4 regions of the Halomonas sp. 3H genome follow, and region 3 is predicted to be linked to each of the others. Evidence: predicted binding sites of a transcription regulator. Region 3 holds the regulator's gene; each other region holds the start of a gene.
The links. The regulator FNR, encoded in region 3, switches genes on or off when oxygen is low (the NO sensors DNR and NnrR bind a similar motif). The targets are predictions, from matches to a motif close to TTGATNTANATCAA.

Region 1 (7,081 bases), 840 kb from region 3:
GCGGCGACGCCGGTCAGGGTCAGGGTGGCCAGTCGCTTCATGAACATGTCTCCTGGATGCATCTTATGGCGGTGAAAAAATCGGAGGGCGTCCCCGCCTCCGATGGTTGGCAGCCATGATCGCCCGGGCGTTCATGGAGTGCCATGACCTGGGTCACGACAGCATGCCCTGTTCAGCGTCGTCCCTGACGGCCGCGGGTGCAAGCCCTGCGTGGGTCAGCTCGCCGGGTTCGGGGTGGCGCCGTCGCGGGAGGCCGGCTCGATCCTCAGCAGCTGGGCCAGCTCCGGCTGCCGGGGGCCGAGCATGTCGGCCAGGGTGTACTTGTCCAGCACGGCCATGAAGGCGCGAAGTGCCTCGGCCAGGATCGGCTTCAACCGGCAGGCCGGGGTGATCCGGCACTCGTTGCTCTCGCCGAAGCACTCCACCAGCAGCAGGTCATGCTCCGTGTCGCGGACCAGCTTGCCGAGGCGTATCTCGTCTGGCGCCTTCTTGAGCAGCAGGCCGCCGTTCTTGCCGCGGATGGCGGTGATATAGCCCTTGTGACTGAGGTCCTGGACCACCTTCATCAGGTGGTTGCGCGAGATATCGAAGCGCCCGGCGATCTCGTGGATGGTGGAGCGCTCCTCCCCCTTGACCGCCAGGAAGATGAGGACACGCAGGGAGTAGTCGGTGAAGCGGGTCAGATGCATGGGGCGTCCCGGTGCCTTGCGGCTTGATATTAGTCAATGTTGATAAGCTAAGCGCCTTTCATTCTACCACCTGATGCTTGCCCGGGCGGAGAGTTCCGTGCCCCTCGGCGGCGGGGCGCGTCAGCACGAAGGCGGCGACTCCACAGAACAGTGCGCCGGTGGCGGCCAGCACGGCGCCGCTGGCGCCTCCCAGCCACAGCACCCCCCAGCTGACCAGCAGCAGTGCCGCCGCCAGCCGCTTGGCACGGCGGGGCACGGCGCGCCGTTCGCGCCAGGCGTGCAGCGTCGGTCCCAGGCGGGGGTGCGCGTGCAGCCAGCGGGCCAGCCGTGGCGAGCCCTTGGGCGCGGCCCAGGCGGCCACCAGCAGGAAGGGCGTGGTGGGCAGCAGCGGCATCACCAGCCCGGCGGTGCCGAGCCCGATGCAGCCGTAGGCCAGACCGCTCCAGGCAAGGCGCGTGGCAGGAAGTCTCATGGCAACCGGACCTCGCAAATTGGCAGCGGTGACATTAAGTAGTATTTTATATGCATGTTTATGATTCGTGCAAAGGGAAATCCCGAGTGTCATCCCTGAGACCCGCCTCGGCCGCGTCATCCACCCCCGCCTGGCGCTGGCTCTTCCCGCTGGCGGCCCTGCACGCGGCGCTGCTGGTGCCGCTTTCCCTGCTGTCACTCTACCACCCGGGAGGAGTCGCGCTGCTGGCCTCGCCTGCGGCACATGGTCGCGAGCTGATGTTCGGTTTCGCCCTGGCCGTGATCGCCGGCTATCTGCTCGGGCCGCTGCCGCCGCGACGGCTGCAGGCGCTGGTCGCCCTGTGGCTGCTGGCGCGGCTGGGCGGGCTGGTCTGGCCGGGAGCCGTGCCGGTGACCCTGGCCGACGCCGGGTTCGCGCTGCTCGTGGCCTGGCACCTGGTGCCGCGCTTCCTTGCCGCCAAGAAGTGGCGCAACCGGGTGCTCTCGCCGCTGCTGGGACTGCTCTGCCTGCTGGCGGTCGTCACCCTGACCTGGCGCCACCTGGGCCCCATGCCCACCACGGCGCCGCTGATGCACCAGAGCGTGCTCTGGCTGGTGTTGCTGATGGTGTTCATGGGCGGGCGGGTGCTCGCGCCGGCGGTGAACGGCCACCTGATGGCCAGCCGACGCCAGGCCGGCGCCGGGGTGCAGCCGCACCTCGAGGCGGCGCTGATCCTGCTGCTGGGCGTCACCCCGCTGCTGATGCTGTGGCCGCCCCTGCGGCCGCTGGCGGCGGTCCCGGCGATGGCGGCCGGGCTGCTGGTACTCCTGCGGCTGTGGCGCTGGCGCCCCTGGGCCTGCCGAAGGCGACCCGACCTGCTCGGGCTGATGCTGGGGTATGCCTGGCTGGGCATCGGCCTGCTGCTGCTGGCCCGGGCCTGGTGGCAGCAGCCCCACGCCAGCGCCACCCTGCACGCCTTCACCATCGGGGCGCTGGGCACCCTGGCCTCCGGCATCATGCTGCGCCAGGCGATCCTGCGCGCCAAGGCACGCCCCGAGGCGGAGCCGCTGCTGTTGTCGCTGGCGCTGCTCTTCTGCCTGGCCGCGGTGCTGCGCCTGCTGGCGCCGGAGGCCGGCCAGCACTGGCTCGCCCTGCTGTGGGGCTCGGCACTTGCCTGGAGCCTGGCCTGGGGGCTCGCCGCCTGGCGGCTGCTCCACTGGAGCCGCCGCATGGTAAATCGAGGCACTGCGCGTGCAATGGCCGATAGCGAGGGGCGCCGGGGGCAAGCCGAAGAGGAGGTCCTACGCCAGGGGTGAGGAGCACTGCTCCGAACGGGCTGGCCATGGATGGCCAGCACCGGTCCTGCGAGCGAAGCAGGACGCGAGAGCGAAGCAGGGCGTCGGTAGCGTACAGGGAAGTATTCACAGCGCCTCCTCGCAGGATTGTCGACGGATCAGCCCCGAGTGAATCTCAAACGGTGGTGTTTGATCCAGGTCAGCTACCTCGAGAAGGGTACCGACGCGTCGGACCCTGAATGGCATACTCTGCCCCATACGGCGGCGCCGCGGTGCCGCCACCCGGTTAAAGAGGCTGTTTCACGATGCAAGACGACCTGCTGTTCGATCGCCCCCTGGTGGAGAAGTACGACCGTCCGGGGCCGCGCTATACCTCCTATCCCACGGCGCCCCAGTTCCATGCGGCCTTCGCCGAGGATGACTACCGCGCCGCGGCCGAGCGCAGCAACCGGGCCGAGGCGCCCAAGCCGCTGTCGGTCTACGTGCATATCCCCTTCTGCAAGAGTCTCTGCTACTACTGCGCCTGCAACAAGATCATCACCCACAACACCGAGCGCGCCGCCGAGTACCTCGAGTGGCTCAAGCAGGAGATCCGCGTGCAGGGGGCGCTGTTCGACGAGTCGCGGCGCCTGACCCAGCTGCACCTGGGCGGCGGCACGCCCACCTACCTGAGCAACGCCCAGCTCGGCGAGCTGATGGCGGCGCTGGACGAGGCGTTCCACTTCGCCCCGCCCGCCGAGCGCGAGTTCTCCCTGGAGGTGGACCCGCGCACCGTCACCCCCGAGCAGATCCACGAGCTCCATGCCCTGGGCTTCAACCGGCTGAGCTTCGGCGTCCAGGACTTCGATCTCGACGTGCAGAAGGCCGTCAACCGCGTGCAGAGCGAGGAGGATGTCATCTCCCTGGTGCACGCCGCCCGCGAGGCAGGCTTCGAATCGGTGAGCGTCGACCTGATCTACGGCCTGCCGCTGCAGACGGTGGCCAGCTTCGATGCGACCCTCGACAAGATCATCGCCCTGCAGCCGGACCGCATCGCCAGCTACAGCTATGCCCACCTGCCGGAGCTGTTCAAGGCCCAGCGCCTGATCCGCCCCGAGGACATGCCGCCGCCGGAGCGCAAGCTGGAGCTGCTCGAGCTGACCATCCGCCGCCTCACCGCCGCTGGCTACGTCTATATCGGCATGGACCACTTCGCCCTGCCCGACGACGAGCTCTCCCTGGCCCGGGAGAACGGCACCCTGCAGCGCAACTTCCAGGGCTACTCCACCCACGCCGACTGCGACATGATCGGCCTCGGCATCACCTCCATCGGCAAGGTGGGGGACACCTACAGCCAGAACGTCAAGGAGACCGCCCAGTACCAGCACCGCCTGGAGGAGGGGCGCCTGCCGGTGTTCCGCGGCTACCGGCTCAGCGACGACGACCGCCTGCGCCGGGACGTGATCAACGCCCTGATGTGCCACAACCGCATCGACTTCGCCGCCATCGAGCGCCAGCACGCCATCGTCTTCCGCGACTACTTCGCCGATGCCCTGGAGGAGCTCCAGGAGATGGCCGACGACGGCCTGCTGGCGATCCGCGAGGGCGAGATCGAGGTGCTGCCCACCGGCCGGCTGATGATGCGCAACGCCGCCATGGCCTTCGATGCCTACCTGGCGAAGAGCCAGGGGCGCTACTCCCGCACCGTCTAGGTGTGATCTCTCGGAAGGCGGCGCCCGCGCTTGCGGGCGCCGCCTTCGCGCTCCTCCCCACCGCCCTGTGGCGGTGTCGCTGTCAAATGAAAATGGATCATGATGCGCTCACGCTTGCACCAGATATGGGGCTTGCCGAGAGGATATGGTCTATATATGGTAGGCGGGCCGCGGGTGATCGAGGCCCACCGTCGACATGATGCATGTCAGTGCAGCCTCCGGAGCACCGGCCTAGGATGAACGGTTCGGCGGCCCCGGCCGCATGGTTACCCTCAGGAGAGCTGTCATGTCCCTGCCGTTGTTGCCTTTACCGTTACAGGCCCTGCCGCGTCCTCCCGCCCCCGCCCGCCTGATTCGCGCCATCGATCCGCGTGTGCCGGTCGGCGTCAAGCGCCGCCTGGTGGAACCGCTGCTCAACCGCACCTTCGCCGAGCCCCTGGCCGAGGGGGAGTTCGACGCCCTGGCGGGGCGCCGCATCACCCTGGCCATCGAGGACCTCGGCATGGCGCTGACCCTCACCCTGGAGGGCGAGCGCCTGAGGGTATGTGTCGAGTCCGGCGAGGCCACCATCCGCGGCGGCTGGCGGGAGTTCCTCTGCCTGGCCACCCGCCGCGAGGATCCCGACGCGCTGTTCTTCCAGCGCCGCCTGCTGATCGAGGGCGACACCGAACTGGGGCTGATGGTCAAGAACCTGCTCGACGGACGCGAGGAGGGTCTGGCCCAGGGCCCCTTCGGCGAGCTGCTGGTCCGCCTGGAGCGGCTGGCGAACCGAACGAGCTGAACCGCAACCGACAAACTTCCGGAGCCATCCGAATGAGCACTTCCACCAAGGCAGTGAAGTCATCCAACGAGGTGCCCCTGCAGGCCCCCTCCCGCGACATCTGGGATGCCAAGTACCGCCTCAAGGACCGCCACGGCAAGCCCGTGGACAAGGACGTTTCCGCCACCTGGGAGCGGGTGGCCCGTGCCCTGGCCGCGGTGGAAGGCGACAAGGCCGACGAGTGGCTGCCGAAGTTCCGCTGGGCGCTGGAGAACGGGGCCATCCCCGCCGGGCGCATCATGTCCAACGCCGGCGCCGAGGCCTACAAGCCGGCGGTGAGCCTGATCAACTGCACGGTGTCGCGCACCATCCGCGACTCCATGCACGACATCCTCGACTCGGTGGTGGATGCCGGCATGACCCTCAAGGCGGGCTGCGGCATCGGCTACGACTTCTCCACCCTGCGCCACAAGGGCGCCTTCGTGTTCGGCGCCGGGGCCGGCACCAACGGCCCCCTGGCGTTCATGGATATCTACGACAAGATGTGCTTCACGGTGGCCTCCGCCGGCGGGCGCCGCGGCGCCCAGATGGGCACCTTCGATGTCGGTCACCCCGACGTGCGCCAGTTCATCGAGGCCAAGCGCGAGGCGGGGCGCCTGCGCCAGTTCAACCTCAGCCTGCTGATCACCGACGAGTTCATGGAAGCGGTGAAGCAGGACGCCGACTGGCCGCTGGCCTTCCCGCTCCACGAGGGCGAGAAGGAGGACGTCGACGAGAGCGAGCTGCTCTACCGCGACTGGCCGGTGGTGGAAGAGGGCTACACCGTCGACGCCGAGGGCCGCGTGGCCTGCCGCATCGTCGAGGTGATCAAGGCCCGCGAGCTGTGGGACACCATCATGAAGTCGACCTACGACTTCGCCGAGCCGGGCTTCATCCTGATCGATCAGGTCAATCGCATGAACAACAACTGGTTCTGCGAGGAGATCCGCGCCACCAACCCCTGCGGGGAGCAGCCGCTGCCTCCGGAGGGCGCCTGCCTGCTCGGCTCGGTCAACCTGACCCGCTTCGTCATCGACCCCTTCGGCAAGAAGCCCCGCTTCGACTGGGAGCGCTACCGCCAGGTGGTGGCGATCTTCACCCGCATGCTCGACAACGTGGTGGAGATCAGCGGCCTGCCGCTGCCGGGCCAGCGCCGCGAGATCGAGGCCAAGCGTCGCCACGGCATGGGCTTCCTGGGCCTGGGCTCCACCTTGACCATGCTCAAGATCCCCTACGGCTCGCCCGAGTCGCTGGCCTTCACCGAGGAGGTGAGCCGCAATCTGGCCATCGAGGGCTGGAAGCAGGCCCTGGAACTCTCCCGCGAGAAGGGCATGGCTCCGGCACTCGACGAGGACTACGAGATCACCCCGCGGATGATGCGCGAGCGCCCCGAGCTCAAGCAGGATGGCTACGAGGTGGGCGACAAGGTGCCGGGCCGCATCCTGCACGCCCGCTACAGCCGCTACATGCAGAAGGTCGCCGAGGTGGAGCCGGAGCTGGTGGCGGCGCTCGCCGAGCACGGTGCGCGCTTCACCCACCACAGCTCCATCGCGCCCACCGGCACCATCTCGCTGTCGCTGGGCAACAACGCCTCCAACGGCATCGAGCCGTCGTTCTCGCATCGCTACTTCCGCAACGTGATCCAGTCGGGCAAGAAGACCAAGGAGCAGGTCGAGGTGGTCTCCTTCGAGCTGGCGGCCTACCGCCACTTCATTGCCGCCGACGCCGTGGAGAGCGACCTGCCGGACTACTTCATCACCGCCGACGCGGTGAGCCCGAAGCAGCACGTGGCGGTGCAGGCCGCCGCCCAGGCCTGGGTCGACTCGGCGATCTCCAAGACGGTGAACGTGCCCACCGAGTTTGCCTTCGACTCGTTCAAGGACCTCTACCTGGACGCCTACGCCAGCAAGCTCAAGGGCTGCACCACCTTCCGCTTCAACCCGGAGGCCTTCCAGGGCGTGCTGGTGCGCGAGGACGACCTCAAGAACACCACCTATGTCTTCGAGCTGGAGAACGGCGAGACCGTGGAACTGCGTGGCGACGAGAAGGTGGTCTATGACGGCGAGGAGCACAACGCGGCGAACCTCTATGACGCGCTGAAGGAAGGCACCTATGGCAAGTGGTAGTAACGGCACTTGCCGGATCAGCCCCGAGCG
Region 2 (7,081 bases), 1.4 Mb from region 3:
TCGGCGTAGCGGTTGGTCTCGTTGATGAAGCCGTCCACCGCCACGAAGAGCCCCAGGCGCTTCGGGTCCTTGAGCTTGTCGGCGATCATCGCCTCGAGCCCGGCCTGGCCGTAGATGGGGTTGGCCATGCAGCCGATCACCGCCTTGATCGGGTAGGGGTAGCCATCCAGCGCCGAGGGCAGGTGCTCGGTGAGGGTGGGCGGGGCGAAGGAGCGCCACGGCGCCCGGGCCGGGTAGGGGTTCTCGCCGGCCTCCACCTTGCGGCGGTACTCCGAGGACTTCTCGTAGGGGAAGCGCGAGCGGGAGAGGAAGACCCCCTGGGGGCCGCGCTTGCCGGGGAAGTTGGCCAGGTCGTAGCGCGGGCCGGCGCCGGTACCGCTGAAGGTGCCACCGCCCACGGCGCTGCCGCCCTTCATGTTGTAGTTGCCGGCCAGCAGGTTGAGCATCTGCACGGCGAAGGCGGAATAGAAGCCGTTGCCGGACATCATGCCGCCGTGGCAGTTGACCACGGCGCGGCGGCCATGGCTGGCGTAGCGGCTGGCCAGCTCGATGATGGTGGCCTCGGGGATGCCGCAGTGCTCGGCGTACTCGGCCAGCTCAAACTCGTGGGCTGACTCCCGCAGCAGGGTCATGCTGCTCTTCACCCGTACGGTGGCGCCAGGCCCTTCCGACGTACCGGCGAGTTCGACCTCGCGGTCGACGAAGAGCTCGGCGGCCATCGCCTCCTCGCCGTGAACGAGCTCGCCGTCGACCACCACCATGGGGGCGTCGTCGTCGCTGTCGGCCTCCACCAGGCCCAGGTCGCTGGCGCGCAGGAAGTGGCCGCGGCGCGGGTGGTCCTCGGTGTCGATCACCAGGTGGGTGGCGTTGGAGTGGGTGGCCTCGCCGGCGGCGTCCGCGGCGGCCTTGCCCGGCAGCTCCAGGAACGCCCTGGCGTAGCCCTGGTTGTCGAGCAGCCAGCGGATGATGGCCATGGCGAAGGCGCTGTCGGTGCCGGGGCGGATCGGCACCCAGCGGTTGTGTTCGGCGGCGTGGGAGGTGGAGGCGTTCAGTGCCGGGTCCACCACCACGTACTCCAGGGTGCCGGCGGCTCGGGCCTGGGCGATCAGTCGGCCCTGGCGCTTGAAGGGGTTGCCGGCCTGGCTCGGCGCGCAGCCGATGTACATGATGAAGCGGGCGTTCTGGATGTCCGGCTTGACGTGGGCGTTGGCGCCCAGATCATTCATCACCGCGCCGGAGCCCATGCGGAAGGCCAGGCCACAGTAGGCGCCGTGGTGGCCGTAGTTGCGGGTGGCGAAGGCGTTCAGCGTGAAGCGCTTGAGCAGGTCGGAGCGGCCGTAGTCGGTGGCCTCCATCACCATCAGCTGGTTGGCCCTGGGGCCGTACTCCGGGTTCTCCGGGTCGATCGGGGTGTCGTGGTCGTGGATGGCGCGCAGGCCGTCCACGTGGCCCTCGCCGAACAGGTCGCCGCCCTCGCAGATCTCCTCGATCAGCTGCTCGAAGGAGATCTTCTGCCACTGGCGCTCGCCGCGCCCGCCCACGCGCTTGAGGCAGTGGTCGATGCGGAAGGGGCTCTCCAGCTGGCTCATCATGGCGTTGCCACGGGCGCAGGCGGTGGAGCGGTTGACCTGGCCCTGGCCGCCGAAGGCGCTGACGTGGCGCAGCGCCTCGGCCACCGGGGTGCGCATGGGCAGGTGGTCGTCGGCGGAGAGCGGGTGGTAGGGGTTGCCGGAGACGCGCAGCACCCGGTCGCTCTCGTTGTCGACGCGCACCCGCACGCCGCACTGGGTGGTGCAGCCGTAGCAGATGGTGAAGGCGGTGCGCTGGTCCGGGTTGAGGGTCAGCTCGCCGGTGTCGAGATCGACCCGGTACTCCGGCGCCAGGGAGTTGCCGTGGATGCGATCCTTCGGCTTCTCGCCGGCGCTGCCGGTGACGCCCTTGGCCATCTTGGCCAGGGGGTCGGAGTAGCCGGCGACGAAGGTGGCGGCACCGCCGGCGGCGACGGCGCCCTTGAGCAGGCGGCGGCGTGAGGTATCGACGGGTGACTTAGCCATGGCTGGGCGCTCCTTCGACGGACTTGGCGTCGGATTGTGCGTTGCTGTCGGAGGGGGAAACGTCGGCGGCGCTGCCGCCCTGGCGCGCCTGGCGCCACGGGATCAGCAGGTCGATCACCAGGGCCGCGGCGAGCCACAGGCCGAAGGTGCCGACGATGCCGAGGAGGCCGGAGGAGCCGGCGGGAATGCCGTAGTGGTGGAAGCCGGCGCTGTTGCGGGCCACGTGCTGCACGTCCATCAGCACCACCCAGCGGAACATCCAGCCCATGTGGATGGCCACCAGGCCCAGCACCCAGGCCCAGGCGAAGAGGGCCGGCCGGCGGGCGGCGGGGCGGGTGAGCAGGTAGAGCACGGCGCCGAACAGGGCTACCCCGGTCAGGCCGCCCCAGAGGGCGGTGCTGCGCCAGGAGGGGCTTGCGCGCACGGAATCGAGCGCCGCGGCCACCGAGCCGACGTTGGCGTTGATGCCGTCCAGGAACCAGCTGCCGGCGACGATCCCGGCCACCACGCAGGCGCCCAGCAGCACCTTGAGCATCTGGCTGCTGCTGGCGAGATCCCGCATGCCACTGATGCGGTTCAATACCAGCACCAGACCCGCCGCGGCGATAAAGCCGGTGGCGACCAGCATCGGCGGCAGCCAGACGGTGTTCCACAGCGGGCGCGCCTTGACGATGGCCAGCTCGGCGCCGGTGTAGAGCATGATGCCGGTGGAGAGGGCCAGGGTGCCCAGGCCCACCAGCACCAGCAGGGCGCGCGGGGTGGGGGCGTCACCGAACGACAGCAGGCGGGCGACCACGCCCGCGAGGCCAGGGGCCTGGCGGTTGGCCTGCAGCGCGGGGCGCCAGGCCAGCCAGGCGAGCAGCAGCACGCCCACCACGTAGAGCGGCAGCAGCAGGCTGCCGATGGACATCCAGGAGCTGGAGGTGGCGTAGGCGTAGAAGTGCCAGAAGCGCAGCGGCTGGTGCAGGTCGGCGAGCAGCGCCACCGGTGCCACCAGGGTGGTGGTCAGGCAGGCCAGCATGGCCAGGCGAGCGGTGGGCAGCCAGCGCTTCTTGCCGAACACCAGCGCCGGGGCCGCCAGCCACAGGGTGGCGTAGGAGAGGGCGATCAGGAAGAAGTACTGCACCGCCCAGGGGTACCAGGCGATGGCGTAGCGGGGAGCGAGCAGCTCAATGGCCATGGAATTCATAACCCATCTCCTTGCCGTGGGGGTCGAGGACTTCCAGGGCCACCGGCTCGGCGAGCGGGCGCGTGATGAAGCGCTCGTCCATGCCGAGGTAGAAGACCTGGGGCAGGGTGTTCTTTTCGGGCTGCAGCACCATCAGCTCGTCCCGGTGCTCGGCGATCATGCGGCTGATCTGGCTCTCGGGGTCGCGCATGTCGCCGATGATCCGCGCGCCACCCACGCAGCTCTCCACGCAGGCCGGCAGCAGGCCGGCTTCCAGGCGGTGGGCGCAGAAGGTGCACTTGTCGGCGGTCTGGGTCTTGTCGTTGATGAAGCGGGCGTCGTAGGGACAGGCGTTGACGCAGTAGGCGCAGCCCACGCAGCGGTCGCTGTCCACCACCACGATGCCGTCCTGGCGCTGGAAGGTCGCCTCCACCGGGCAGACCGGCACGCAGGGCGGGTTCTCGCAGTGGTTGCACAGACGCGGCAGCATGAAGGTAGCGAGCTCGCCGGTCTCCTGATGCTCGACCTCATACTGGGAGACGGTGGTGCGGAACTTGCCCATGGGGGCGTCGTTCTCGATATGGCACGACACGGTACAGGCCTGGCAGCCGATGCACTGGCGCAGGTCGATGAGCATGCCGTAGCGTTTGGTGGGGTCGCCTTCTCGGCGTGGCGGCTGGCTGTTGATGCCGGCGCTGGCAACGCTCGAGAGCGGAATCAGGGCGGCACCCGCGCTGAGGCGGGCCAGCTGGCCGAGAAGGGAGCGGCGAAGGTGGTCCATGGCGCCTCCGGTGGCCTGGGTGTCGCGGGGGATCGCCCTGCGACAGGAAGAAAGGGGGTGACACCGGAGAGATTAGCTGCGACCAAGGTCGAGGGTCTTGATATGCGTCAAGGGAAGGTTAGCAAGCTCTTAATACTCCCTTAATGTAGGCATAACTGACTGGTAAGAAAGGGAAAAGCTATTCGAGGCGAAGAAAAAAACAAGGGCGGATCCGCGAGGGAAGAGGGCGGAGTATGGCCCGAAAACCATCACGCCCCACCGGTGGTCCGGCGGGGCATGATGCAAGAAAGGCTTCAGACGGCTTGCCGCGTCGGCGGCGTCAGTGCGCCGTGGGGTGTGGATCGATGGTGCGATGCAGAATCTGCAGCTCGTCGACCGAGAGGTGCTCCAGGCGGCCAGCGAGCAGGTCGCTGACCTTCTGTGCCGGCAGGCCGGCGCGGCGGGCGATCTCTCGGCATCCCAGATCCGACACGGCGATCAGCCGAGTCACGATGCGCATGAGGCGTGTACGTTTTTCCAGGTCCCTGACGTCGAGGTCAGGGCTTCTTCGCGGGGGGTCGAGAAGGTCCGCGCTTTGGGTATGACGTGCAGTACTCATGATGCTCCAGTGGGCGATTGCGACAAGCACACTATGGGGGCTCTTTGGCGATTTTGCCAGTGTCGTTTCGATGATCCTTTCGTGGCATCGCGCCCCGTTTCCGGCCGGGGGCGTCCGGCATGTCGATGTGCAGAATATCGAACTGCTGCACCGCGGCAGTCAACGGCGCTTCCCCGTCGCCGGCAGCGGATTCAACGCTGGCGGTTTCTTTTGTATAGCAATGATTTTATTGTCTTATCTCTGTTCTCCAGGGCGCGGGGATCCGCCTCGATCGCGTTCCTCGGACGAATGTCTAGTACGGATATCTTGAACATCGGCTTGCTCGTTAGCACCGCGTTAACTATTTTTGTCGACGTTTCCGCGAAAAATATTCATTCCGACAAGACGGCTACAACGAGAGGATGACATGAGCAACGACGATTCGACGCAAGGCCAGCTGACGCGCGTGCTGGCCCGCAAGGATGTGCTGGCCCTGGCCTTCGGCGCGATGATCGGCTGGGGCTGGATCGTGCTGACCGGCAGCTGGATCCAGTCGGCCGGCAGCCTCGGCGCCATCACGGCCTTCCTGCTGGGCGGCCTGGTCATCGTGCTGGTCGGCCTGACCTATGCCGAGCTGGCCTCGGCGATGCCCCAGGTGGGGGGCGAGCATGTCTACAGCTACCGGGCCATGGGCCACTTCGCCTCCTTCCTCTGCACCTGGGCCATCACCCTGGGCTACGTGAGCGTGGTGGCCTTCGAGGCCGTGGCGCTGCCCACCGTGGTGGAGCACCTCTTCCCGAACTACGCGGTGGGCCACCTCTGGACCATCGCCGGCTGGGAGGTCAAGGCGACCTGGGTGGCGGTCGGCGTGGCCGGCTCGGTGGCCATGATGTGGGTGAACTACGTGGGCATCCGCACCGCGGCGCTGCTGCAGAAGGTGGTGACGCTGCTCATCCTGGTGGTCGGCATCATGTTCATCACCGGGGCGCTGTTCGAGGGCGAGCGGGCCACCATGGAGCCGCTGTTCAACGTCCGCGAGGGCGTCATCGGCGGGGTGATGATGGTGATCATCATGGTGCCCTTCATGTTCGTAGGCTTCGACGTGATTCCCCAGGCGGCCGAGGAGATCAATCTGCCGTTCCGCGAGATCGGCCGGGTGCTGATGATCTCGGTGATCCTGGCGGTGTTCTGGTACTCCTTCATCATCCTGGGCACCTCGCTGATGCTGGACCCGGAGGCCCTGGCCGCCAGCTCGCTGGCCGTGCCGGACGCCATGCAGGCGGCCTTCCAGGCCCCCTGGGCGGGCACCCTGATGATCCTGGCCGGGATCGCCGGCATCGTCACCAGCTGGAATGCCTTCTACGTGGGCGGCTCGCGGGCCATCTATGCCCTGGCCCACTCCGGCATGCTGCCGGCCTGGCTGGGCAGGCTGCACCCGAAGCATCGTACGCCCACCAACGCCATCCTGGTGATGGGCCTGCTCTCCTGCATCGCGCCCCTCTTCGGTCGCCCGGCCCTGGTCTGGCTGGTGGTGGCCGGCGGGCTCGGCATCGTGACCGCCTACCTCTTCGTGGCGATCTCCTTCGTGGTGCTGCGTAGACGCGAGCCGGAGATGGAACGCCCCTTCCGGGTTCGCCACGGCAAGCTGGTGGGGGCGCTCTCGGTGATCCTCTCGCTCTGCCTGATCGGCATGTACCTGCCGGGCAGCCCGGCGGCGCTCTCTTCGGTGGAGTGGGTCATGTTCGCCGGCTGGATGCTGATCGGCCTGGCGCTCTACGCCTGGTCGCGGGCGCGCTACGGCACCGCCTACAGCGACACCATGATGAACCGCGAGCTGGCCGGCGCGGATCCCTACCCGGGACGTTGACCCCAGCCCCTCCCTCGGGCTCCAGCCCTCGAACCGCAGCCCCGGCCCCGTGCCGGGGCTGCGTCGTCAAGGATACCCGACAGCCGGGGATTATTTTTGACAAAGATCATTAATGTAGATATTTTTAGATTGTATCTACAATCAATGCCGGAGACCCTGACATGACCGCACTGACCCAGCTTCCCGCCGTTGCCATGCCCCTGCCTGCCGACATCCGCGGCTTCACCCTGGCTCCCTCGGCCCAGTCGCCGCGGCTGCTGCAGCTGACCGTGGGCCGGGAGGTGGTCGAGGCCTTCCTGGCGGCCGTCGCCGAGTGGCCGGTGCAGGCGCTGGAGTACAAGTCGATGCTGCGCTTCCGCGTGGCGAAGATCCTCGATGACCTGTGCGACAACACCCTCCAGCCGGTGCTGGTGAACACCCTGGTGGACCGCGCCACCGGTGGCCTGCAGGTGACCCCCGAGGGGCTCGGCTCCGTGGCGCAGGCCGATGAGATGGTCAAGTTCGCCACCGCCGTGGCCCACCTGATGGGGCGCTCCAACTTCGATGCCATGAGCGGGCAGTACTATGCGCGCTTCGTGGTGAAGAACGTCGACAGCTCGGACAGCTACCTGCGTCAGCCGCACCGGGTCATGGA
Region 3 (7,081 bases):
AGTAGACGACCGAAGATCGGTCGTGATGTCGGATCAATGACGTTTCGCCTCAATACATCAACAATAACGCTGCGGCAGCCGCTGTGCCGCTCCCGAAGCACCTTGCCTTCCCCTGTCGCTTCCCGCCCGCTCCCGACCGGAGGCGTCCGGCATCGGCAGCCGAGGTAGTGCGAAGCTGGGAGGCAACGCCGGCCGCCCACGGAGGGCAGTCACATGGTCGAGGTCGATCTCTCCCAACCGCCGTTCACCTTCCTCGATGACGAGGGCAGGGAGCGGGTGCGCAGCGGCATCGACCTGGCCTACTTCGATCGCGACGAGATCATCCTGGAGACCGGCCAGCCAGGCGAGTATGTGTTCCTCATCCACAAGGGTGAAGTCGCCGAGCTGGATACCACCCTGCCGGCCGCTCGCCAGCGCATCGGCCACTACACCCGGGGCGACCTGTTCGGCGCCATCAGCATCCTCAACGGCAAGAGCCGCTACCGCTTCCGCGCCGAGCAGGAGAGCCTCTGCTACCTGCTGCCCAAGGCGCTGTTCCTGGCGCTGTGCGACGACTATCCGCCGTTCGCCGAGTTCTTCCGCCAGACCCTGACCCACAAGGCGCGCCTGCTGACCGAACAGCGTGCCGAGGGAGGGGTGACCATGGCAGGCTTCATGCTGGCCCGGGTCGACGAGTGCATGCGCGAGCCGCTGCTGGTGCCCGCGGCCATGACCATCGGCGAGGCCGTGGCCACCATCAACGAGCGCCATGCCGACAGCCTGCTGGTGGAGGGCGAGTCCGGTCCCGGCATGGTGACCAAGACCGACCTGCTCAATGCCCTGGTGCTCGAGGAGCGCGGGCGAGACAGCCCCCTGGCGGGGATCGGCAGCGCCGAGCTGATCACCGTCTCCCCCGGCCAGTACCTCTTCGAGGCGCTGGTCATCATGACCCGCCACAAGGTCGAGCGGGTGGTGGTGATCGAGCAGCGCCGCCCCGTCGGGGTGGTGGAGCTGACCGACGTGCTCAGCTACTTCTCCAGCCGCAGCTACGTGGTCAGCCTGCAGGTCGAGCAGGCCAACAGCCTCGAGGCGCTGGCGGCGGCCAGCCGCCGCACCCCTGAGCTGGTCAAGGCGCTGATGGCCCAGGGCGTCAAGCTGCGCTTCGCCATGGGGCTGCTGGCCGCCCTCAACGGCCGGATCATGAACAAGGCCTGGGGCTTTTTGATCGACGAGCGCTACCACCGCGACAGCTGCCTGATGGTGATGGGCAGCGAGGGGCGCGGCGAGCAGATCCTCAAGACCGACCAGGACAACGGCCTGATCCTGGCCGACGGCCTCGACTGGCCCGACTGTGGCGAGCAGATGCAGCGGCTGACCGAGACCCTCATCGAGCTCGGCTACCCGCCCTGTCCCGGCAACATCATGGTCTCCAACCCCGAGTGGGTGGGCACCGAGAGCCAGTGGCGCGCGCGCATCGCCAGCTGGGCCGGCAAGCGGGATGGCGACAGCCTGATGAAGCTGGCCATCATGCTCGACTCCCATGCGGTGGCCGGCAACCCGGCCCTGCTCGACCGGGTACGCGAGGAGCTCTTCGAACGCTGCTCCCGCGACGAGCTGCTGCTCTCCTACTTCGCCCGCACCGCCCTGCGCTTCTCGACCCCGCTGACCCTGTTCGGCTCCCTGAAGAAGCCGCAGCACGGCATCGACATCAAGAAGGGCGGCATCTTCCCGATCGTCCACGGGGTGCGGACCATGGCGCTGGAACGGCGTATCCGGCCGACCTCGACCCTGGAACGCCTGGATGCCCTGGCGGCGGATGGCAGGCTCGAGGCCAGCTTCGCCGAGGACCTGGGCGAGGCGCTGTCGCTGTTCACCGAGCTGCGCCTCAAGCAGCAGCTGGCGGGGCTGGACGGCGAGGCGGCGAGCCGCAAGCCCGATCGGGTGGTGGTCCAGGAGCTCTCGTCCCTGGAGCGCGACCTGCTGCGCGAGGCGCTGCATATCGTCAAGGACTTCAAGCAGCGCCTCTCCCACCGTTTCCATCTGGAGTATTCGTGACGCCGAGGCGACGTCCGAAGGAACGACAACGACAACGACTCAAGGAGACCCCGTCATGATCAAGGCCCTGCGGCGCGCCGCCGACCGTCGACGACACGCCAACGGTGACTACGCCTGGCTGTTCCACCCCTACACCGGTGACGAGATGGTGGTGATCGACACCGAGACCACCGGGCTGGATACCCGCACCGCGGAGCTGGTCTCGATCGCAGCGGTGAAGGTGCGCGGCGACCGGGTACTGACCAGCGACTCCCTGGACCTGCGCCTGGCGCGTCCCGCCAGCCTCTCCGGCGACTCGATCCGCATCCATGGCCTGCGCGGCATCGACCTGGACGGCGGCGAGGAGATGGAGGCCGCCCTGGCCCGCCTGCTCGACTTCGTCGGCAACCGGCCCATCGTGGGGTGGTGCCTGGACTTCGACCTGGCCATCCTCAACCGCGAGCTTCGGCCGCGCTTCGGCTTCGACCTGCCCAATGCCACCATCGATGTGGCCCAGAGCTACGCCCGCCGGCTGCGTCGCCGCCATCCCGAGGTCGATGCGCTGCCGCGCTTCGAGCGGGTGGCCGAACTGCTGGGGGTGCCGGTCATGGGACGCCATACGGCGCTGGGCGATGCGGTGACCACGGCGCTGATGTACCTGAGGCTGGATCGCGCGACGCAGCCGGCCGGCCTGTTCTCCTGACGTCGGGAGGGCGTCGCCTCGTGCCGGCGGCGGTGGTAGGATGGGCGCCCGTCAATTTCCGTCCGCTCTGGCAGCGCCTACGACCATGCAAGACGCCGTGATCTTCGATCCCCCCACCTCGGCTTCCCCTTCCCGGGACGCCGCGCCGGCCGAACCGGCCTCATCGACCCTCGAGGCCCTGGATGCCCGCGCCAAGCGCGAGTTCAACAAGCTCCAGAAGCGCCTGCGGCGTCAGGTCGGCAACGCGATCATCGACTACGGGATGATCCACGAGGGCGACCGCGTGATGGTCTGCCTGTCGGGGGGCAAGGACAGCTACACCCTGCTGTCGATCCTGCGCAGCCTGCAGCGCAATGCGCCCATCGACTTCTCGCTGGTGGCGGTCAACCTCGACCAGAAGCAGCCCGGCTTCCCCGAGCACGTGCTGCCCGAGTACCTCGCGTCGATCGGCGTGGAGTACCACATCCTCGAGCGCGACACCTACTCGGTGGTCAAGGAGAAGACGCCCGAGGGCAAGACCACCTGCGCGCTCTGCTCGCGGCTGCGTCGCGGCTCCCTCTACGGCTTCGCCGAGGAGATCGGCGCCACCAAGGTCGCCCTGGGGCACCATCGCGAGGACATTCTCGAGACGCTGTTCCTCAACCTCTTCTTCGGCGGCAGCCTCAAGGCGATGCCCCCCAAGCTGCTCTCCGACGATGGCAGGAATATCCTGATCCGGCCGCTGGCCTACTGCCGCGAGGCGGACATCGCCGAGTATGCGCGGCTGATGGAGTTCCCGATCATCCCCTGCAACCTGTGCGGCTCGCAGCCCAACCTGCAGCGCCAGGTGGTCAAGGAGATGCTTGCCGAGTGGGAGAAGAAGCACCCCGGTCGCCTGGAGAGCATGTTCAAGGCGGTGACCAACGTGGCGCCGTCGCAGCTGGCCGACCGTGAGCTGTTCGACTTCGCCGGGCTGGAGGAGAAGCAGCAGCAGTTGCTGGCCAACCGCATCGATATTCTGAACGAGCGATAAGCGCCGAGCGCGCCCGGCGCTACTTCGCCCCTTCCTCTTCGGCGACCTGGGTCAGGGCCTCGAGGTCGAGGATATGCACCTCGCGGCCGGAGACGGCAACCAGGCCCTGGCTCTGGAAACGGCCCAGGATACGGCTGACCGTCTCGACCGCGAGCCCCAGGTAGTTGCCGATATCGGCCCGGGACATGGAGAGGCGGAAGCTGTAGGGGGAGTAGCCGCGGCGCCGGAAGCGGTCGGAGAGGCCGGCGAAGAAGCTGGCCAGCCGCTGGTCGGCGGTCTTGCGCGAGAGCAGCCGCATCATGCGGCGGTCGTCGCGCAGCTCCTTGCTCATGCTGCGGTAGAGCTGGGTGCGCAGCTCCGGCAGCGACTCGGAGAGGCTGTCGAGACGGTCGAAGGGGATCTCGCAGACCGTGGTGGTCTCCAGGGCCACCACGGTACCGGGGTAGCGTGCCTCGTCGATGCCGTCGAGCCCCACCAGCTCGCTGGGCAGGTAGAAGTTGGTGAGCTGGTCCTCGCCGCTGCCCTCGGTGGTCACCTGCTTGAGGCTGCCCGAGCGGACCGCGAAGACGCTGGTGAAGGGGCTGTCCTGGCGGAACAGGGTCTCGCCCTTCTTCAGCGGCGCACGCCGGCGGATGATGGCGTCGAACTGGTCCATGTCCTGCACCTCGAGCGCCAGCGGCAGGCACAGCGAACTCAGGCTGCAGGTCTGGCAACGGGTCTCGTGCAGCAGGGAACGCCGCCGGCCGGTCAGGGTATCCGGCATGGCCGACTCCTCCTTGATCGTGATCATGCCGGTCATTATGGAGGAAACTGCGGTCAGGGCAAACCACCCCTAAGGAGGTAGCTGCCCCGCCCGGCCGGCAGCGGGTCCCGCCCGCTGCCGGTTCAGGCGCCCGGCGGAGGGTAGGCGTCGAAGGCCATGGCCAGCCGATGGATCAGCAGCTCGCCGGCAGCGGTGGCGACCAGCCGGCTGCCGTGGCGTTCGAGCAGCCCGTCCCGGCGCAGGGGCTCGAGGCGTTGCAGGGCATCGGCCAGGCTCGCTTCGGCGTCGACGCCGTGAGCGGTGGAGAGGGTCTCGAGGTCCAGCGCCATCCCGCACAGCAGCCGCTCGATGGCGTCGCCCCTCAGGTGATCGTCGGCGGTCAGGCGGATGCCCCGCGAGGTGGGCAGTCGGCCCGCGTCCAGGGCGGCCTCGTAGGCGGCCAGGCTCTCCGGGTTGCGGGCCAGCACCTCCTCCAGCTGGCTGACGGCGGCCACGCCCAGGCCGATGTGGTCCGCCGGGCCGTGAGGGGTGTAGCCCAGCGGGTCACGCCTCAGGGTGCCATTGGCCCGGGCGATGGCCAGGCTGTCCCCGGGACGGGCGTACTGGCCCATGCCGATGGCCACATAGCCGTCGGCCTCCAGCCGCTGCCGTGCGTCGAGGAGGATCATCAGCTGCGTCTGCCGTGACGGCAGGTCCTCGGCGCGGATCTGCTGCTGGGCGCGGTAGCGTTCCGGGAGGTGCGAATAGCGATAGAGCGAGAGCCGCGGCGGCGCCATCGCGATCATCTGGTCGAGGGTCTCGGCGAAGCTCTCGCGGGTCTGCAGGGGCAGGCCGACGATCAGGTCCAGGTTCAGCGAGCGGAACCCCAGCCGTTCGGCCTCGTCGACCAGCGACTCGGTGAGCACCCGGGGCTGGATCCGGTTGATCGCCTTCTGCACCCGCAGGTCGAGCTCCTGGACGCCCAGGCTCAGCCGGTTGAAGCCCAGCGCCTGCAGGTGGCGCAGGGTGAAGACATCGGCCTCCCGCGGGTCGACCTCGATGCTGTAGTCGCGCTCGCGTGAGCCCGAGAGTCCGAAACGGGCATCCAGGCGGTCGAACAGGTCCCCCATCTGGTTCAGGGAGAGGAAGGTGGGCGCGCCGCCGCCCCAGTGCAGCCGCTGGACCTCCCGCGAGGTCGCCAGGTGGCGGGTCAGCAGTACCATCTCGCGGTCGAGCCGGGAGAGATAGGGCTCGGCCTGGCGGTTGTCCCGGGAGGCGATGCTGTGGCAGGCGCAGAAGCGGCAGGCCTGGCGGCAGAAGGGCAGCTGCACGTCCAGCGACAGCGGGCGTCCGCCGTGGTTGCTGCGCTCCAGGGCCGCGGCGAAGGCGTCCGCCGTGAGCCCGTCGCCGAAGCAGGCCACCCGCGGGTAGGTGACATAGCGGGGGCCGTCGAGGTCATGGCGGCACAGGCGCGACAGGGCGCGGTCGGTGCGTGATGGCCCGACGCGAGTCGCGGTCTTCGCATGGGCGGGCATGGCGGCACTCCCGGCGGTGGATGTGCCTTGTATGCTAGCGGGGAGGCGGCAGGGTCGGCGTTGAGCTGCGTCAATCCCGGGTGGAATAGCCGGGAATTCAGCCGTGCGCCGCGCCGGGCAGCAGTTGCCAGAGCTGCCACAGGGCGAAGGCGATGATCGAGAGCGCGGCCAGGGTGCGCGTGGCGCGGTGTCTGATCAGGCCCCCCAGCTGGCGGGCCGCCAGCCCGGTGGCCAGCAGGGCCGGCAGGGTACCGACGCCGAAGGCGCCCATCAGCGCGGCCCCCCTCAGCGGGTCGGCCATGGCCAGGCTCCAGGCCAGCATCGAGTAGACCAGCCCGCACGGCAGCCAGCCCCACACCGCCCCCAGCGCCACGGCCTGGGGGATCCTGACCACCGGCATCAGCCGCCGACCCACCGGCTCCAGGTGGCGCCACAGGCGCCGGCCCACGGCTTCCACTCGCAGCAGCCCCTTCCACCAGTCGGCGATATAGAGTGCCATCAGGATCAGCATGACCGCGGCGAACAGCTGCAGCACCACCCGCGTGGCCGGGGTGAGGGTGAGCAGGGTGCCGAGGCCCGCCACCAGGGCCCCGGCGACCATGTAGCTGGCGATGCGGCCCAGGTTGTAGCCGAGCAGCAGCCCGGAGAGGCGCGCCGGGGAGCGCATGCTGGGGGGCACGGCGAAGGTCAGGGCGCTCATGATCCCGCCGCACATGCCGATGCAGTGGGCGCCGCCGAGCAGGCCGAAGACGAAGGCCGCGGCGAGCGGCGGCAGGCCGAGTCCGGTGGGATCCATCAGCGGGAGTCGCCCGGCCCCGGGTCGTCCCTGTCGGCATCGTGGCGAACCTCGCGGCGGCGCCGGCGCTCATCGGGGGGCAGGTCGTTCTCGTCCTCGTCGAAGAGGATGCGGTGGGCGGGCCCCTCCAGGTCCTCGAACTGGTCGTTCTTCACCGCCCAGAAGAAGGCCCAGACGGCCAGGCCGAGCAGGATCAGCGACAGCGGAATCAGCAGGTAGAGGATGCTCATGCGTTCACCCGTTGTGGGGCCGGTGCGACGGCCTGCCGGGGCTCGGCGGC
Region 4 (7,081 bases), 350 kb from region 3:
GCTCGGGTGCAGCCGGATGAAGCGGCTGGCGGCGGCGCGGGCGGCCTCCCAGTCGCTGGTCTCGTAGTAGGCGTAGATCAGCTCCAGCTGCGCCTGCTCGGCGTGGTTGCCGAACGGGAAGCGGGTATCCAGGGCCTCGAGCCGCGTGATGGCGGCGGTGAAGTTGCGCCGCTCCAGGGAGCCTCGCGCCTCCTCGTAGAGCTCGCGCTCGGCAACGCCGGCGAACTCGTCCTCTTCCTCGGTGGAGCCGCTGCTGGCGCAGCCCACCAGCAGGGTGGAGGCCAGCAGCAGGGCCGCGAGACGGGCAGTGGGGGTGAAAACGCGCATCGTGATCCTCGTGGCAAACAACGCGGATTGGCCGTGTTAGAATCGACCTGAAACCCGCTCACTATAAAGCACTGCGTGGCAAAACGCAGTGGTTCGGCGGCATCCCGACCACGACACCTGCATACGGGCTCCCTCTCGCTCATGTCCCAGACCCTGGAAGCACAGCAACGCGTTCCCGACGCCATGGCCGGCCTGCGCCTGGACCAGGCCGCGGCCGAACTGTTCGCGGACCACTCGCGTGAGCGCCTCAAGGCCTGGATCAAGTCGGGGGAGCTGACCGTCGACGGCAATCCCGCCAGGCCGAAGGACAAGGTCTATGGCGGCGAGCAGCTGCAGCTGACCGCCGAGGTGGAGGACGACACCCGCTTCGAGCCCCAGGAGATCCCCCTCGACGTGGTCCACGAGGACGACGAGGTGCTGGTGATCGACAAGCCGGCCGGGCTGGTGGTCCATCCGGCGGCGGGCAACCCCGACGGTACCCTGCTCAATGCGCTGCTGCACCACTGCCCCTCGCTTGCCGGCGTGCCGCGGGCGGGCATCGTGCACCGCCTGGACAAGGACACCACCGGCCTGATGGTGGTGGCCAAGACCCTGGCCGCCCAGACGGCGCTGGTCGAGCAGCTGCAGGCCCGCACGGTGTCGCGGGAGTACGATGCCGTGTGCGTGGGGACGATGACCGCCGGCGGCACCCTGGAAGCGCCCATCGGTCGCCACCCCAAGGACCGCAAGCGCCAGGCGGTGACGGCCTCCGGCAAGCCGGCGGTGACCCACTACCGGGTGGTGGAGCGCTTCCGCGCCCATACCCATGTGCGCTGCCGGCTCGAGACCGGCCGTACCCACCAGATCCGCGTGCACCTGGCCCACCTGCGCTATCCCCTGGTGGGCGACCCGGTCTACGGTGGGCGGCTGAAGCTGCCGCCCGGGGCCGCCGAGCCGCTCAAGGAGATCCTGCGCGAGTTCCCGCGCCAGGCGCTGCATGCCCGCAAGCTGGCCTTCGTGCACCCCGGCAGCGGCGAGCGGGTGACCTTCCGCTCGCCGCTGCCCGATGACATGCTGATGCTGGTCGACTACCTGCGCGAAGACCACGCCACGATGCGCTGACACCCCTGCGCCAAGGAATCCGCCATGAGCGACGCCCCTGACCTGCGCCCGACCCTGATCCTGCCTGACTGGCCGGCGCCCACTACGGTGGGGGCCTTCGTGACCACCCGCGAGACGGGGCCCAGCCAGGGGGACTTCGCCTGCTTCAACCCGGCGGAGCATGTGGGCGACAACGCCGACCACGTGGCGCTGTGCCGGCGGCTGCTGCAGAAGCAGGTGGACGACGAGCGCCCGCTGCTGTGGCTCGACCAGGTGCATGGCGCGCGGGTGCAGCACGCCTATGAGGCCCACCCCCCGGAGGCCGACGCCGCGGTGGCCTTCGACCGCGACTACGCCTGCGTGGTGCTCACCGCCGACTGCCTGCCGGTATTCTTCAGCGACCGTCGCGGCACCCGGGTGGCGGTGGCCCATGCCGGCTGGCGCGGGCTGGCCGGGGGCGTGCTGGAAGCCACGGTGGCCGCGCTTGGCGTGCCGGCGGAGGAGCAGCTCGCCTGGCTGGGCCCGGCGATTTCCAACGCCCAGTTCGAGGTCGGCCCCGAGGTGCAGCAGGCCTTCGTCGGCGTGCACCCCGAGGCGGTCGATGCCTTCGACCCCAGCCCCTATCGCCTGGGCCACTACATGGCGGATCTCTACCGCCTGGCGCGCCTGCGCCTGGAGCGCCTGGGCGTGTCGCACATCAGCGGCGGCCACTTCTGCACCGCCTGCGAGCCGCGCTTCTACTCCCACCGCCGCGACGATGGCCGTACCGGGCGCATGGCCAGCGTGATCTGGCTGCGATAGCGCCAAGCGCCGAGCTACAAGCGCCAATAAAACCCCAGGGCCATCTCAGTGGCGTCAAGCGAGAGGCGCCGGGGACAGGTCGAAGAGGGGGTCCGAGGACCAGGGATGGCCGAGGTAGCGTACACGGACGTATTTACAGCGCCCCCTCGCAGACCTGTCGCCGGAAAAGCCTCGAGTGACTCCTTTTGCCTTGATCCGCGTCAACTTGCCACGCGCTTCCCCTGGCGACCGACTTGAAAGCCGGCCAGCCTGACTCCATTGAATGTGTCAAGACGAATTGACAGGGCCAAGCGGTGCGTCCAAGCGCGCCGCCACCCCGATGGAGGAAGGTTTCATGCGTTTCGACAAGTTCACCGCCAAGCTGCAGAACGCCGTGGCCGACGCCCAGTCCCTGGCCGTGGGCCGCGGCCACAACCAGCTGGAACCCGGGCACCTGCTGCTGGCGCTGCTGGAGGCCACCGACACCGGCGTCAAGGCGCTGGTGCAGAAGGCCGGCGGCGACGCCGCGCGGCTGCGCGAGGGCCTGACGGGCCACCTCGATGACCTGCCGAAGGTCGCCCACTTCGACGGCGAGGTGCAGCCCTCCCGTGACCTGATCAAGCTGTTCAATCTCACCGACCGCGAGGCCCAGAAGCGCGGCGACCAGTACATCGCCAGCGAACTGGTGCTGCTGGCCGCGCTGGAGATGGGCCACGCGGTGACCCGGCTGCTGACCCAGGCGGGGGTGACCCGCAAGTCGCTGGAGGCCGCCGTCGACAGCGTGCGCGGCGGCGAGAGGGTCGCCGACCCCAACGCCGAGGACCAGCGCGAGGCACTGGAGAAGTACACCCTGGACCTCAACGAGCGGGCGGCCAGCGGCAAGATCGACCCGGTGATCGGTCGCGACGACGAGATCCGTCGCACCATCCAGGTGCTGCAGCGGCGCACCAAGAACAACCCGGTGCTGATCGGCGAGCCCGGCGTGGGCAAGACCGCCATCGTCGAGGGGCTGGCCCAGCGCATCGTCGACGGCGAGGTGCCGGAGGGTCTCAAGGACAAGCGCGTGCTGTCGCTGGACATGGGTGCGCTGCTGGCCGGGGCCAAGTTCCGCGGCGAGTTCGAGGAGCGCCTCAAGTCGGTGCTCAAGGAGCTGGCCCAGGAGGAGGGCCGGGTGATCCTGTTCATCGACGAGCTGCACACCATGGTGGGTGCCGGCAAGGCCGAGGGCGCCATGGACGCCGGCAACATGCTGAAGCCCGCCCTGGCCCGCGGCGAGCTGCACTGCGTGGGGGCCACTACCCTCGACGAGTACCGCAAGTACATCGAGAAGGATGCCGCCCTGGAGCGCCGCTTCCAGAAGGTGCTGGTGGACGAGCCCTCCGAGGAGGACACCGTGGCGATCCTGCGCGGCCTCAAGGAGCGCTACGAGGTGCACCACGGCGTCGACATCACCGACGGGGCGATCATCGCCGCGGCCAAGCTCTCGACCCGCTACATCACCGACCGCCAGCTGCCCGACAAGGCCATCGACCTGATCGACGAGGCCTCCTCGCGCATCCGCATGGAGCTCGACTCCAAGCCCGAGGAGATGGATCGCCTCGACCGCCGGCTGATCCAGCTGAAGATGGAACGCGAGCACCTCAAGAAGGAGAGCGACGAGGCCTCGAAGAAGCGCCTGGAGAGCCTGGAGGAGCAGATCGGCGAACTCGAGCGGGAGTACGCCGACCTCGACGAGATCTGGAAGGCCGAGAAGGCCAGCATCCAGGGCGCGGCCCAGTTCAAGGACGAGCTCGACCGGGCCCGCGTCGATCTGGAACAGGCGCGTCGCCAGGGTGACCTGGCGAGGATGTCCGAGATCCAGTACGGGGTGATCCCCGCGCTCGAGAAGAAGATCGCCGAGGCCGGGGAGGGCGAGGCCGATACCTCCAAGCACCAGCTGCTGCGCTCCAACGTCACCGAGGAGGAGATCGCCGAGGTGGTATCGCGCTGGACCGGCATCCCGGTCTCCAAGATGCTCGAGGGCGAGCGCGACAAGCTGCTGCGCATGGAGGAGGCGCTGCACGAGCGGGTGATCGGCCAGGACGAGGCGGTGACCGCGGTAGCCAACGCCGTGCGCCGTTCCCGCGCCGGGCTGGCCGACCCCAACCGTCCCAACGGCTCCTTCCTGTTCCTCGGCCCGACCGGGGTGGGCAAGACCGAGCTCTGCAAGTCACTGGCCCACTTCCTCTTCGACACCGAGGAGGCGATGGTGCGCATCGACATGTCGGAGTTCATGGAGAAGCACTCCGTGGCCCGGCTGATCGGCGCGCCCCCCGGCTATGTGGGCTACGAGGAGGGTGGCTACCTGACCGAGGCGGTGCGCCGCAAGCCCTACTCGGTGCTGCTGCTCGACGAGGTGGAGAAGGCCCACGCCGATGTCTTCAACATCCTGCTGCAGGTGCTGGAGGATGGACGCCTGACCGACGGACAGGGCCGCACCGTGGACTTCCGCAACACGGTGATCGTGATGACCTCCAACATGGGCTCGGACATCATCCAGCGCATGGGCGGCGACGACAGCGACTATGCGCAGATGAAGGAGATGGTGATGGCGGTGGTCGGCGACCACTTCCGTCCGGAGCTGATCAACCGCATCGACGAGGTGGTGGTGTTCCACGCCCTCGGCCAGGCGCAGATCCAGGCGATCGCCGAGATCCAGCTCGACCGCCTGCGCGCGCGGCTCGCCGAGCACGACCTCTCCCTCGAGGTCAGCGAGGCGGCGCTGGGCCTGCTGGCCGAGGCGGGATTCGACCCGGTGTTCGGGGCGCGGCCGCTCAAGCGGGCGATCCAGGCGCGCATCGAGAACCCGCTGGCCCAGGACCTGCTGGCCGGCAAGTTCTCGCCCGGCGATGTCATCCACGTGGAGGCGGAGGGCGACCAGCTGGTGTTCCAGAGCTGAGCCCAACAAAGCGTTACCGTGCCGACCGGGCGTCCGGTCGGCAACTGTCTACACTGAAATCAGGTTGCGTCCTGTAACCCCCTTGCCCGCCCGGCACCCAGCCCGGCGGGCTCTTTTATGCCGTCGCGCCGGGCGCGTCGGCCCACTCACGCCTTTTCCGCGGTTGACACCGTTGTGTCGCTAATGGAATCTTGGCCCTTCCTGATTTGCGGGCGCGGAACTCTGCGGGCGACCCCCCACTCCCGCGCGAAGGGTAGGCCCCATGGCCTCTACCCGCCGAAGGACTTCCAGGCTCGGGCCAACCGCCCGTCCTGACCAACGCCCCGACGCGGCGATCCGCCGCGATGAGAGTGCAGGCCCCAACAGGGCCGAACAAGCCAGGGTTTGGCATCAGGTGCCGGCGAGGCCGGCAGCGACATACCGTCGCACTCGACCCCGTGTCCCGCATTCGAGACACGGATCGCACTCGAGACCTCCAGGGGAGAGACATCAGTGGAATTGCTTTCAGGCGCGGACATGATCGCCCGCTTCCTCCAGGATGAGGGCGTCGAATACATCTACGGCTATCCAGGCGGCGCGGCGCTGCACATCTACGACGCCCTGTTCCGTCAGGACAAGGTCAAGCACATCCTGGTACGCCACGAACAGGCCGCCACCCACGCCGCCGACGGCTACGCCCGAGCCGCCGGCAAGCCCGGCGTGGTGCTGGTCACCTCCGGTCCCGGCGCGACCAACGCCGTCACCGGCATCGCCACCGCCTACATGGACTCGATCCCGATGGTGGTGCTGTGTGGCCAGGTGATGAGCCACCTGATCGGCGACGACGCCTTCCAGGAGACCGACATCATCGGCGTGACACGCCCCATCGTGAAGCACAGCTTCTCGATCAAGCATCCGACCGAGATTCCGGAAGTGCTGAAGAAGGCCTTCTACCTGGCAGCGACCGGCCGCCCGGGCCCGGTGGTGGTGGACATTCCCAAGGACATGACCGCCCCCACCGAGCGCTACGAGTACGTCTACCCGAAGAAGGTCAAGATGCGCTCGTACAACCCGGTCTCCCGCGGGCACAGCGGCCAGATCAAGAAGGCCGTGGAGATGATGCTCAAGGCCAAGCGCCCGGTGTTCTACACCGGCGGTGGCGTGGTGACCGGGCGGGCAAGTGAAGGGTTGACCGACCTGGTCAAGCGGCTGGGCTACCCCATCACCACTACCCTGATGGGCATCGGCTCCTATCCGCAGAGCGATCGCCAGTGTCTCGGCTGGCTGGGCATGCACGGCTCCTTTGAATCCAACATGGCCATGCACCATGCCGACCTGATCATCGCCATCGGCGCGCGCTTCGATGACCGGGTGACCAACAACACCTCCAAGTTCTGCCCCACGGCCAAGATCATCCACGTGGATATCGACCCGAGCTCGGTCTCCAAGACCGTGCGGGCCGACGTGCCCATCGTGGGGCCGGCCGGCAGCGTGATCAGCGAGATGATCAGCCTGGTGCAGGGCAAGGAGATCGCCCACCCCGAGGCCCTGGCCGAGTGGTGGCAGAAGATCGACGGCTGGCGCGAGGAGCGGGTCGGCAGGCTCTACGAGCCCTCGAAGCCCGGCGAGGCCATCAAGCCCCAGGAGGTCATCGAGGCGCTGTGCCGGTTCACCCGCGGCGAGGCCTACGTGACCACCGACGTGGGCCAGCACCAGATGTTCGCGGCCCAGTACTACAAGTTCGACAAGCCCAACCGCTTCATCACCTCGGGCGGTCTCGGCACCATGGGCTTCGGCTTCCCGGCGGCCATGGGCATCAAGCAGAACTTCCCGGACGAGGAGGTGATCTGCGTGACCGGCGAGGGCAGCTTCCAGATGATGATGCAGGAGCTCTCCACCTGTAAGCAGTTCGGTGGCGGCGTGAAGATCGTCAACCTGAACAATGCTTCGCTGGGGATGGTGCGGCAGTGGCAGGAC

Region 1: a site for FNR is predicted at 4,323-4,336, ahead of NFC98_RS17260 (SCP2 domain-containing protein). Genes of this name have one in related genera too.
Region 2: a site for FNR is predicted at 4,101-4,114, ahead of dsrO (sulfate reduction electron transfer complex DsrMKJOP subunit DsrO). Genes of this name have one in related genera too.
Region 4: a site for FNR is predicted at 2,399-2,412, ahead of clpB (ATP-dependent chaperone ClpB). Genes of this name have one in related genera too.

The regions. Positions count from the first base shown of each region.
Region 1 is NZ_CP100360.1:3,753,142-3,760,222, reverse strand. It holds gene NFC98_RS17285 (cytochrome c5 family protein) at 1-41, opposite strand, end outside; gene NFC98_RS17280 (Rrf2 family transcriptional regulator) at 216-689, opposite strand; gene NFC98_RS17275 (YbaN family protein) at 748-1,161, opposite strand; gene NFC98_RS17270 (NnrS family protein) at 1,248-2,456, shown strand; gene hemN (oxygen-independent coproporphyrinogen III oxidase) at 2,741-4,126, shown strand; gene NFC98_RS17260 (SCP2 domain-containing protein) at 4,413-4,907, shown strand; gene NFC98_RS17255 (adenosylcobalamin-dependent ribonucleoside-diphosphate reductase) at 4,940-7,051, shown strand.
Region 2 is NZ_CP100360.1:3,172,997-3,180,077, reverse strand. It holds gene NFC98_RS14655 (molybdopterin dinucleotide binding domain-containing protein) at 1-2,054, opposite strand, end outside; gene nrfD (NrfD/PsrC family molybdoenzyme membrane anchor subunit) at 2,047-3,243, opposite strand; gene dsrO (sulfate reduction electron transfer complex DsrMKJOP subunit DsrO) at 3,224-4,003, opposite strand; gene NFC98_RS17990 (XRE family transcriptional regulator) at 4,323-4,601, opposite strand; gene NFC98_RS14635 (APC family permease) at 5,008-6,447, shown strand; gene glaH (glutarate dioxygenase GlaH) at 6,609-7,081, shown strand, end outside.
Region 3 is NZ_CP100360.1:693,730-700,810, forward strand. It holds gene NFC98_RS03325 (putative nucleotidyltransferase substrate binding domain-containing protein) at 214-2,034, shown strand; gene NFC98_RS03330 (3'-5' exonuclease) at 2,090-2,716, shown strand; gene ttcA (tRNA 2-thiocytidine(32) synthetase TtcA) at 2,802-3,728, shown strand; gene fnr (fumarate/nitrate reduction transcriptional regulator Fnr) at 3,748-4,491, opposite strand; gene hemN (oxygen-independent coproporphyrinogen III oxidase) at 4,614-6,005, opposite strand; gene NFC98_RS03350 (sulfite exporter TauE/SafE family protein) at 6,103-6,801, opposite strand; gene ccoS (cbb3-type cytochrome oxidase assembly protein CcoS) at 6,801-7,031, opposite strand; gene NFC98_RS03360 (heavy metal translocating P-type ATPase) at 7,028-7,081, opposite strand, start outside.
Region 4 is NZ_CP100360.1:338,938-346,018, forward strand. It holds gene NFC98_RS01710 (outer membrane protein assembly factor BamD) at 1-327, opposite strand, end outside; gene rluD (23S rRNA pseudouridine(1911/1915/1917) synthase RluD) at 469-1,428, shown strand; gene pgeF (peptidoglycan editing factor PgeF) at 1,453-2,208, shown strand; gene clpB (ATP-dependent chaperone ClpB) at 2,543-5,125, shown strand; gene NFC98_RS01730 (acetolactate synthase 3 large subunit) at 5,618-7,081, shown strand, end outside.